2 regions of the Dorea sp. Marseille-P4042 genome follow, and region 1 is predicted to be linked to the other one. Evidence: riboswitches for the same ligand, from Rfam matches in the RefSeq annotation. Region 1 holds a riboswitch; the other holds the start of a gene.
What was found. A riboswitch is a leader RNA that binds a small molecule or an ion and turns the genes downstream of it on or off. The one in region 1 is predicted to bind cobalamin.
Positions count from the first base shown of each region.

Region 1 (5,517 bases):
TCTTTACAATTTGTCCAACTTTCTCCATCATCACTATACTGCCATTGGTATGACAACGTAGTCCCTTCTTCACCAAGTGCATCTATAAATAAAGAAATCTTGTCTCCTGCCTTTGCAACCGTCTTTGCTATTGGCTGTGACTGAATTGTTATAACCGTCTGTTTCTTAAAATCAGACAATGCTGGAAGTTTTAACGCAAGAGAACTAGTTGTGCTAAATTTTTGCGTTCTTCCATTTCTCGGTACATAATGCACTTCTTTTCCTGCCATTGAAAGTGGTACCTCGAAAGTAAATCTTTCTAACTTTTTCCCCTCAATCTTTTTTGTATCTTCTTCTCCGATAATTAGTGGTTCTTTTTCCTTATCATTTCCATTACCAATATAAATTGCATCATATGAAAAGTTTCCACTGCTTGCTGGTTCTACCCAAATGGATACCTGTATTTTATCTCCTACAACTTTTGCCTCAGATGCTCCAATTTTAAACATCTTATATGGCTGTCCTGGTTTCTTCGTATCATCACTGGCATAGATAGAAGTAATCCCATCACTTGCTACATAACCTTCCTGTGCAGTTGTGCCGCTTCCAGTATTATCTCCAGAATTGTCACTGTCTGTTTTTCCATCGTCCTTCTTATCATCATCTACAAATGTAATTGTTGCAGTATTAGAGGTTTCCTTTATATATGACTTATTGACAATGCAACGATACTTTCCTTCTGAGCTTTTTTTCATTGTAAAGCTATAATTAGCTGTTGTTGCATTTTCACCATCACAGTCTGTCCAGTTTGTTCCATCTGCGCTATACTGCCATTGATATGAAACATCTTCTTCAGAAGCACTTACAGATAATTTAACATTTTCTCCTTCTTTTGCTTTCACATCGTTCGGCTGTCCCGTAATAACTTCTACGTTTGGAACACTCATCCACAGATAATTTTCTGACCATGTTCCTTTATCAGAACGTCCTGCGGCTACCGGAATCCAACTATTCTGTTTTGACAACGGAACAGTAATAGAAAACTTGCATGTACCATTTGCTTTTTCACCTTTTGTATAACCTGTTTTTTCGCTATCTGTTACAGGTCCCAGATATAACCAATCAAATACAGATTTTTCACCTGTATTAAAATCAATCGTTACCTGATTATCTTTCACTTCCATCTTTTCAACAACGATTGGAAACATCCCGTACTCGTTTCCATCGTTTTTTAACACCTTGACACCAGAAATCGCCTCTGTAGGCTGCACAGGCACTATAGAGTCCTGTGGCGCTGCTTCCTGCGTTACAGACTCATTTTTTTGCTCTGTCTGCACCGGTTCATTTTCCACATTTGATTTATCTACAGATTCTGCATTCTTATTTTCTTGTTGTGCCGGTATTGCACTTTCTGATTTTTCTGTATTTTCTTTTTCACTAACATTTTCTGACACATTATCTGTATTATCAGAAACTACGTCAGATTCTGACTCTGTTTGTGCCGCATCGGCTTCTACTACATCTTGTTCTTGTGCATATACATTCGTATACGACAAAGGTGTAGCCACCATCGATGCAACAAGCACACCTGCTAAAAAGCTTGCACTTTTTCTTTTCATCCTTTTCTTCTCCTTTATTATGTTTTACCTTGTTGTCTGGGAATTATCATGAAAATAATCGTACGAAAAAAAAAAGAAAAAACTTTTACTGACATAAGTAAAAATATTTTCGTTTTATAAAACTTTCGGTACAATCAATTACTCGTGACCTGGAATTCTCATTCCATGTACCAACGACCGGCAGGTTTCCTGACTTATAGAGTTCACATAAAATCTCCTTCCCAGTTTCCCAGTGGATGAGCTGCCTTGTCAGATTATCCGCAGCCTATGATTCTACATATCTATTTACAGTGACGAGTTCGTACAGGCTTCTCACCTGTTTCCCTTTTACCTGTTCTCACAATGAAACAGCACCGAACGTTCTTCATAATTTTCCATAACAAATATAACATTTAGACTTGAGAAAGTCAATGAAACTGAAGCTTTGTTACAATTCATTATACTTCAGTGACATGCTTAAAAAGCTTCCACAGGATTTCTCCCATAGAAGCTTCTTTTTTCAATTTATACGCCAAATTCCTCATACAATTTCTTACGATATTCCAAATCCTCCAACGCCTTAATACTATCTTCCTTCCTCTCTTCCTCGTATTCTCCCTTCTCTTAAACCTCGCTCTGTTGCCTCTTCTTTTACCAGTCTTTCTCTTTCTTCCATCTTCATATACTCGACCTCCACACTTGTACTTGTTTTTATTTCCTGTATACTCTCATGCAGACGGCGAAGTCTTTCATCACATTCTTCTGGAAGTCCATGTTCATTGCTCTCAGTAATATAATGAAGGAAATCCACTAATTCTTTCGATACTTCATCTTCATTTTCCCCTTTTGTACTGAGAAATAATTTTGTAACCTCATCTCCAAGTAATAAATCTGGCTGTTCCTTGCAGCGACTTTCAAACGTATAGCAATACTTCTTCATTCCATATGGATCATAGTCACAAATTACAATAATAAACAGCGGTTTTAGCTTATCAAAACCTTTTTCACCGCTTTTCAACATTGGTGCGTCCATCAATGCCTGATAGAATCTGGTTCGTTTTGGAATATTTCCTTCCTTCCGATTCTGCATCTCTACATCAAAAACGCGACCATCTTCAGATTCTGCGACAAAATCCATTCGAATTCCACGTTTTCCCGGAATATTGTGAATAACCTTCTGACCTTCTTTCCACTTGAGGCTTTTTAATCGCAAACCAGTAGATAATTCGATAATTGTCTTGCAATTTTCCAGTTCCGCGGTTGCCACATCAAATAGAAAATCGTCCGTGAGATTCATCTCCTTTAATGGCTTCCATCTGTCTTCCTGCATGATTAAGTTTTCGGTTCTCTCCATACACTTTTCTCCTTGTATTATACCATTTATAGTTATTTTTTCAAACATGGAATATCGGACGAATCTGTCCGTATGATCAGAGCAGAACTGCTCTTAAATTAACTTGATCTTTTTCGAATGTTTGAAGTGGGTATACAGACGTAAGTAGCTTTATAAATTCGTCTGATTTGCCAAGAAAGGACAGCCATGTGTTTTTTCACATCGGCTGTCCTTTTGACATTTCATAAATATGCTGTTAAACAAAATCCACTAACTACAATAACTTTACTTCTTTAAAAATCCCATGATTCAGCTGATAGCCAACATTCTTAATACACATCTGTCCGGCAAAATGTGCTTTTCCGATCATATGAATGCAGGCCTGTGCATATCCGATTGGCTCTTCTAACTGATGGTCCACAAACTTCGCTTTTTCTGTTCCAATAAGAGCAAGCGTCGTTTTCGGGCAGAGCAGAATCATAGTCTTATCATCGGCAAGCTGCTCTACTTTCTTCAAGAATGGGTACGTAAAATTCACCGTAACAGCTTCCATCATCTTCGGTCCCAGAATATTCACTCCGCCAGAAGAATCTGCATAGCTGATCAAATCTCCCCCGTACTCTTTCACCAGTTCCATATATTTCAAAATTTGATCTCCCAGTTTCCAGAAGACCTTTTCCATCACTTCCGGTTTTTTTCGCATTCCCTTGAACACATATCTTGCATCGATCAGCACATTGAGAATTGTAAATGGTCCTGCCACTTCGAATACAACATGTTCTCCTTCTTCACGAAGTTTTTTACATGCAAGAAGAGTCTCTTGAATTCGTCCTTTCGTGAAATCCATGTCCGGCAGATTTAATATTTCTTCTACATCTGTACAGACATATCCTCCAGCTCTCGGACCTGCAATTTCATTTCCAAGATTTATAATTCCTCCCATAGCCTCTGCCTCTAATGTATGGCAAAATGGAAGTTCACATATAACTGCTTTATCTTTCTCTTTCAACACTTTTGAAAGAGTCACCATTGTATCACAGTGTGTATATGCATCTGGAAATGTTAGTCCCAGTCCTTCTGTCACTTCTGAACGAATTCCTGCTGAATTATCATATGTACAATTAAAATCTTTTATATCTCCCATATTTTTAACATTACCTCTTCGCATAACCAAGATTGAATTTTCTCGCTTTATTCGGGTACTTCCTATCTCATTCGTTTCTTCAATTTTTAGTGAACTTCCGGAAACATAAGGCAATCGGCAAATAATCTCTCATAGCCTTCTGTTGCACCAAGTTCCATATAATCCATATGATGAGCCAGTTCTTCCATCTCGCGCTTCACCTGACCGGATAAGAGCGCCATATAAGCCCCGGTCTTGGATGAGTTACCGACATAGACAAGTTTATCTTTCACTTCTGCCGGAAGAATTCCTGTTCCAATGAGGCTGTCTGCCGGAAGATGTGCTCCAAATTGTCCTGCGATCATAACCTTGTCAAGCTCACTCATCTCTTTTCCTGCTTTCTTAAGAAGTGCATAGAAGCCAGACAGAATGGCTCCTTTTGCAAGCTGTACCTGTCGGACATCTCCCTGAGTGATCTTAAGGTCTTCCGTCATCTTAAACTGACGTTTCATACCATCCATCTCAATCATTGGGTAACGATAATCTGTCTCTTCCAGATTCTTCAACTTGATAAATGCGCCGTCTTTTCTTACAAGTCCGGTTCTTACCAATTCTTTTACCACTGCCAGAATACCGCTTCCACAGACACCGATTGGATCGGCATTGCCGATAATTTTCAGCTTCACGCCATCTTCCTTAATTTCAACATCTTCAATAGCTCCCTCTGCTGCACGCATACCTGAGCTGATATTCATACCTTCCAGTGCCGGACCTGCGGCACAGGAACAGGAAAGTAATCTTCCATGATCTGAAAATACAATCTCTCCATTCGTTCCGATATCAATAAACAGAACATTTTCATCTGCCTTATGAAGCTCACAGACATAAGCTCCTGCCACAATATCTGCTCCGATATAAGATGATACTGACGGCAGACAATAAAGTCTTGCCCCTCTGGATGCATGAATACCAATCTCCTCTGCTTCAATATCCTTTGCCTTTACAAACATTGGTGCATACGGTGATTTTCCAATGGACAGTGCATCTACACCAAGAAGCATATGCATCATCGTACAGTTCGCTCCTACACAGACCTCGTAAATCTGTTCTTTCTTCACTCCGGTCTGTCCACAGACATCTGCGATCATCTCATTGATGGAAGCAACGATTGCTTCCTTAAGTGCCTGTACCCCCTTCTTGGGATGCTCCATCTCATAAGTAATACGAGTCAGGACATCCAGCCCAAAATGCTTCTGTGCATTGATCATAGAGGAATCTGCCAGTTCTTTTCCGGTCAGCATATCAATCAGTGCTGTAACAACGGTTGTTGTTCCGATATCTATTGCGATTCCATACATAGAATCTGTAGTATCTCCCTCTTCCAGATCCATCAGCACTTTTTTGCCATCTTTTTCACGATGGATAACTGCCGTGTAACCTCCTTCTTTGAAACAGAATCCACGCAATACAGAAAATGGAAATTC
Region 1 is NZ_OLMI01000001.1:1,008,210-1,013,726, forward strand. It holds gene C7E02_RS05095 (immunoglobulin domain-containing protein) at 1-1,598, opposite strand, end outside; cobalamin riboswitch at 1,761-1,971, opposite strand; gene C7E02_RS05100 (Rpn family recombination-promoting nuclease/putative transposase) at 2,164-2,931, opposite strand; gene C7E02_RS05105 (uroporphyrinogen decarboxylase family protein) at 3,185-4,054, opposite strand; gene C7E02_RS05110 (ASKHA domain-containing protein) at 4,141-5,517, opposite strand, start outside.

Region 2 (5,517 bases), on a different contig from region 1:
AAGCTTGGAAATAATGCGTCACGTATGCTTGGAGTTGCACTTATGGTTGCATATACGTCGTCCGTACTGGCAGCACTTCTTTCTATGGGAGCTGGATATGCAATTATTCCGAATCTTCCGGTTGTGTCAGAGATTGAAGGCTTAAAAGAATTGCCGGAAGATGTTTTTGGTCTGACTATTCCGCAGATTATGAATGTCATGAGTGCTCTTGCATTTTCCATTTTAATCGGACTTGCGGCAATCTGGACAAAAGCAAAGACGATCATTACTATTTTAGATGAGTTCCAAAATATTGTACTTGCAATTGTGTCAAAGATTATTATTCCAATTCTTCCAGTGTTTATTGCATTTACATTCACTTGTTTATCATATGATGGAACTATTACAAAGCAGCTTCCGGTATTTGTCAGTGCGGTCGTAATCGTTATGATCGGACATTATATCTGGCTGACAGTGCTGTATGTTGTAGCAGGAGTCTATTCTGGAAAGAATCCAATTGAAGTCGTAAAGCATTATGGACCGGCTTATATTACAGCAGTTGGAACGATGTCTTCTGCCGCAACACTTGCAGTTGCGCTTCGGTGTGCGAGAAAATCTAAGGTTTTAAGAGAAGATATGGTGGATTTTGGTGTGCCGCTGTTTGCAAATATCCATCTGTGCGGATCCGTATTGACGGAAGTGTTTTTCTGTATGATCGTGTCCAAGGTATTATATGGTACATTACCAGATATTCAGACATTGGTACTGTTCTGCGTCCTGCTTGCGATTTTCGCCATTGGAGCCCCTGGAGTTCCGGGAGGAACGGTAATGGCATCATTGGGACTCATTACAGGAGTTCTTGGATTTGGCGATGACGGTACAGCATTGATGCTTGCAATCTTCGCACTTCAGGATAGCTTCGGAACAGCCTGCAATGTAACAGGAGACGGAGCACTGACATTATTCCTGACCGGTTATGTCGAAAAGCATGGAATAGAAAAGCAGAATATATCTATGGAATTATAGATTGTCGAGACATTCATGAATTTTAGAAAATGAAAATATATCATTGGTGTGAGAATAAGAAAATGGAGAGTGGAACAAAACCCCTCTCCATTTCTATATGCAAAGAAACTAAAAACTAATTCAAATATGTAACAAGATCGTCCTGCCTTTTAGCAGCCTCGCGCTCTTCATCAGGATATCCCATTCCTACCATTCCGACAACCTGCATGTCTTTGTCAATTCCAAGACCTTCCAGGTAATCTGCAACTTCTGCTTTGTCTCCACAGTATTTTAACTGGTTGATCCAGCATGCACCAAGTCCAAGTGAGTGTGCTGCAAGAAGCATGTTCTCGATTGCGCATGAGCAGTCGCTGACTCCGTTGACAGCTTCTTTCTCACATGCAACAAGTACAATTGCCTTTGCTCCGTATAATGTGTAAGCAGGGTTCTCCATTCCCTTTGCTACAACATCCTGAAGGCTCTTGATAGAATCTGCATTCTGCATTACATAGAATCGGTATGTCTGTAAGTTCTTGCCGCTTGGAGCGTAAGTTCCTGCTTTGACAATCTCATCTACGAGATCCTTTGGAACGTCCTGCTCTTTGAATTTACGAATAGATCTTCGAGTATAAATGTTATTTAATACTTCGTTCATGATTACCTCTCCTTTTAAAATAATTAACCTTTTTATCTAAAGTACAGTATAATATTAAAAATAAGAAAAATCATTGTCTATTTTAGATAAAAATACGAAAAATAATTTGTAAATATGGACAAAATGGGTAGATATGTACATTGTTAAGAAATGAACAAAATGTTATACTAATAATATTAAGGATTGAAGAAGTGCATAGCACAAAAATCCGTGGGTAGCGAAAAAATGAATCATGCATCAGTCCGCAAAGGCGCGAGGGAGGAAGAGAAAATGTCAGATTTGAAATTTACTTGTACTGGTTGTCGCAATGGCTGTGTGATCACAGTCTGTTATAATGAGGAGGGGTATCCAGATGTGAAAGGCAATGGCTGTATGCGCGGCGTATTGTATGCAAATGACAAAGTAAGAGCAATGGACGAGAAAGAGACGGACAAGTAAGATGTTAAAATCATATGTTGCATTTGATATAGAGACGACTGGACTTAGCCCGGAGCACAATGAGATTATTGAGATTGGTGCATTGAAAGTACGGGAAGGAAAAGTTGTTGATCGTTTTATTCGTTTTATCGAACCGGAGGCCGGGATACCTCCGATGATTACGCAACTGACCGGAATTACAAATGATATGGTAGAAGGAGCAGGGAACTGCGGCGAAGTATTGCCGGAGTTCCTTGAATTCTGCGAACAGGATACGCTGATCGGACATAATGTGCAGTTCGACTTCAGCTTTGTGAAGACAAAAGCAAAAGAACTTGGTTACACCTATGATCATATGGGAATTGATACACTTAAGATTGCCAAAGTTGTTCACGCAGACCTTCCATCCAGAAAGCTTGGCGCACTCTGCGAATACTATCATATCGAAAATGCGGCGGCGCACCGGGCATATCATGATGCTCTGGCAACCGCAAAACTATATCAGTCTATGGCGCATTTTTATGAGGAAAAGGAACCGAAGGTTTTTAAACCACAGCCCTTGGCATATAAAGTGAAGAAAAAAGAACCGATAACCGCAAAACAGATCGCATTTCTCACAAGGCTTATGCAACAGAAGAATATTTCTATGGAAATGGACATACATACACTGACAAAGAGTGAGGCTTCCAGAGAAATCGACCGGATTTTATCCCGACCGTAATGGAAGTGAGAAACCAATATGGAATACAGTCTGACAGGCTGATGTATTGACAGTAATTATCAGATGTGTTAGATTGTAAAAGTAATAGCTAAAGATACAAAAGAATAAAAAATGTGTGAGGTGTCAGTCAGAGAAAGATATTATAAAAAGTTATTTATCTGGCTGGTGAAAAGGGAAACAGGTGTGAATCCTGTACGAACTCGTCACCGTATTTTGCGAGCTTTGAATCCTACATGCCACTGGGAGACCGGGAAGGCTGATTTTAGAGCGCCTGAGCAATAAGCCGGGATACCTGCCTTTCACAGTACAGGAACATATTTGTTCAGGCCACGAGGAACTGGCAGTACGAAATACATAGAAAGGCTATTTGACGGAAGGAAGATCATTTCGTCAATAGTTTGTTTTGCGTACTCTCTGTTCATTTTTTAATGGCAGGGATTTTTTATTATATGAATTTCTATATAATAAGAAACCTCCGGAAAAATTATTTTGTATCTTAGAAAAAAATGGAGGATGGAAAGATGAAGAAAAAATTGGTAGTCGTATTACTTACTGCAGCTATGAGTATGTCTCTGCTTGCAGGATGTGGAGGAAATTCAGGAAGTTCTGACGCAAAGAGTGATGCAAAGACAGAGGATACGAAGGAGGACAGCGATCAGGTGGCAGCAGATAAGGTGGCAAAACTGATTGATGATATCTATGTTCAGGAGAGAACTGACAAGACAGATAAACAGTGCAAAGAAGCTAAGGAAGCATGGGACGCATTAACAGATGCCCAAAAAGAATTAGTAGAAGGTGAAAACGCAGATCCTGATTACTTCGGAAGAGATACAGGTGACGCTTCGAAAGATGATCCGTTAAATCAGGACGAGATTGGTGAAAATGAACTTCTCGTTGTAAGTTTTGGTACATCATTCAATGACAGCCGCGCAAAAGACATCGGTGGAATTGAGAAAGCACTTCAGGCTGCTAATCCAGACTGGTCAGTAAGAAGAGCATTTACAGCTCAGATCATCATCAATCATGTACAGGCCCGTGATGATGAGAAGATCGACAACATGGAGCAGGCACTAGAGCGTGCAGTAGACAATGGAGTTAAAAACCTTGTTGTTCAGCCAACACATCTGATGCATGGTGCAGAGTATGATGAGTTATCAGAGACAGTGGAAAAATATAAAGATAAATTTGAATCTGTAAAGATTGCTGAGCCGCTTCTCGGCGAAGTTGGAGCAGATACAACAGTTATCAATGCAGACAAAGAAGCAGTTGCAAAAGCAATCACAGACGAAGCAGTTAAGACAGCACACTATGACAGCATTGATGCAGCAGCCGAAGATGGAACCGCATTTGTATTCATGGGACATGGAACTTCACACGTTGCAAATGTAAGTTATGATCAGATGCAGACACAGATGGAGCAGCTTGGATATAAGAATGTATTTATCGGAACTGTAGAAGGTGAGCCGGAAGATACAGAGTGTCAGGCAGTCATTGAGAAAATCAAAGAGGCCGGATATAAGAAAGTAATCCTTCGTCCACTGATGGTTGTTGCAGGAGATCATGCGAACAATGATATGGCAGGAGACGATGATGATTCCTGGAAGAGCCAGTTTGAAGCGTCAAAAGCATTTGACAGTGTAGAATCACAGATTGCAGGCCTTGGAGAGATTGATGCAATTCAGCAGATTTATGTAGCACATACAAAAGCTGCAATTGAAGCTAAATAGTTGACAGGTCAGATTTTCAGAGTACAATTATAAAGAAAAATAATTAGAAAAGAGAGAATGGACATGTTAAAAAAGAAATTATTAGTTTTATTACTTTCCGCCAGTATGGCAATGACAATGCTTGCCGGATGCGGAAGTAATACGGATAAGAAAGATGACACAAAAACAGAAGCTTCCAAAGATGATGCGTCAGAAGCAAAGACTGACAGCAAAGATGCGAAGGAGCCTGAGCTGGAAGATGGAACTTATAAGGTAGATTTTAATACAGACAGCGGTATGTTCCACGAGAATCCGGACTATAATGACGGAAAAGCAACGCTGACTGTTAAAGATGGTAAGATGACAGTACATATTACATTGAATTCTAAAAATATCGTACAGTTATTCTTAGGCTCAGCAGAAGATGCACAGAAAGACGGGGCAGATCTGATTGATCCGTCAGAGACAACAGAGATTACTTATTCTGATGGTTCCGCGCCAAAGGAAGTATATTCCTTTGACGTACCGGTACCGACACTGAACGATGAATTTGATCTGGCATTGATTGGAACAAAGGGTAAATGGTATGACCATAAAGTCAGTGTGTCCAATCCGGAATTGGTACAGTAATAATCTTTATTTTGTAACAAAATGTGAAGTGAATAGTATGTAATTGGAAACCTCTATCATGCAATAAAAAGAAAGCGTGATAGAGGTTTCTGTATTTTTATCAGAACTTTATATGAAAAAATAATAAAACATACTTTTTCTATTATAGGAATATATAGATAGAACAAATAATTAATAGAAAATATTAATAAAAACAATTGGACGAGAATAGTACAAAAAGGTACTATTAACGTAACTGATTTATAACATAGAGTTGTTAAAGATTATAAATTTGACGTGGTAGAAAGCTGTTGATAAAATGAACAGACATTACATATTTCAGAGGGGAATTTTAAAGATATGAAAGAGGAAAAGAACTGGCTGGGGAAAGTTGTATTATTAATCGCAGTGATTGCAGCAGTCGC
Region 2 is NZ_OLMI01000003.1:43,911-49,427, reverse strand. It holds gene C7E02_RS13650 (dicarboxylate/amino acid:cation symporter) at 1-1,005, shown strand, start outside; gene C7E02_RS13645 (nitroreductase family protein) at 1,121-1,639, opposite strand; gene C7E02_RS19230 (hypothetical protein) at 1,910-2,077, shown strand; gene C7E02_RS13640 (3'-5' exonuclease) at 2,079-2,777, shown strand; cobalamin riboswitch at 2,879-3,091, shown strand; gene C7E02_RS13635 (sirohydrochlorin cobaltochelatase) at 3,299-4,504, shown strand; gene C7E02_RS13630 (hypothetical protein) at 4,568-5,113, shown strand; gene C7E02_RS13625 (TVP38/TMEM64 family protein) at 5,453-5,517, shown strand, end outside.
Region 2: it holds a riboswitch for cobalamin, as region 1 does, so the genes downstream of both, C7E02_RS13635 (sirohydrochlorin cobaltochelatase) here and C7E02_RS05095 (immunoglobulin domain-containing protein) in region 1, are expected to answer to the same signal.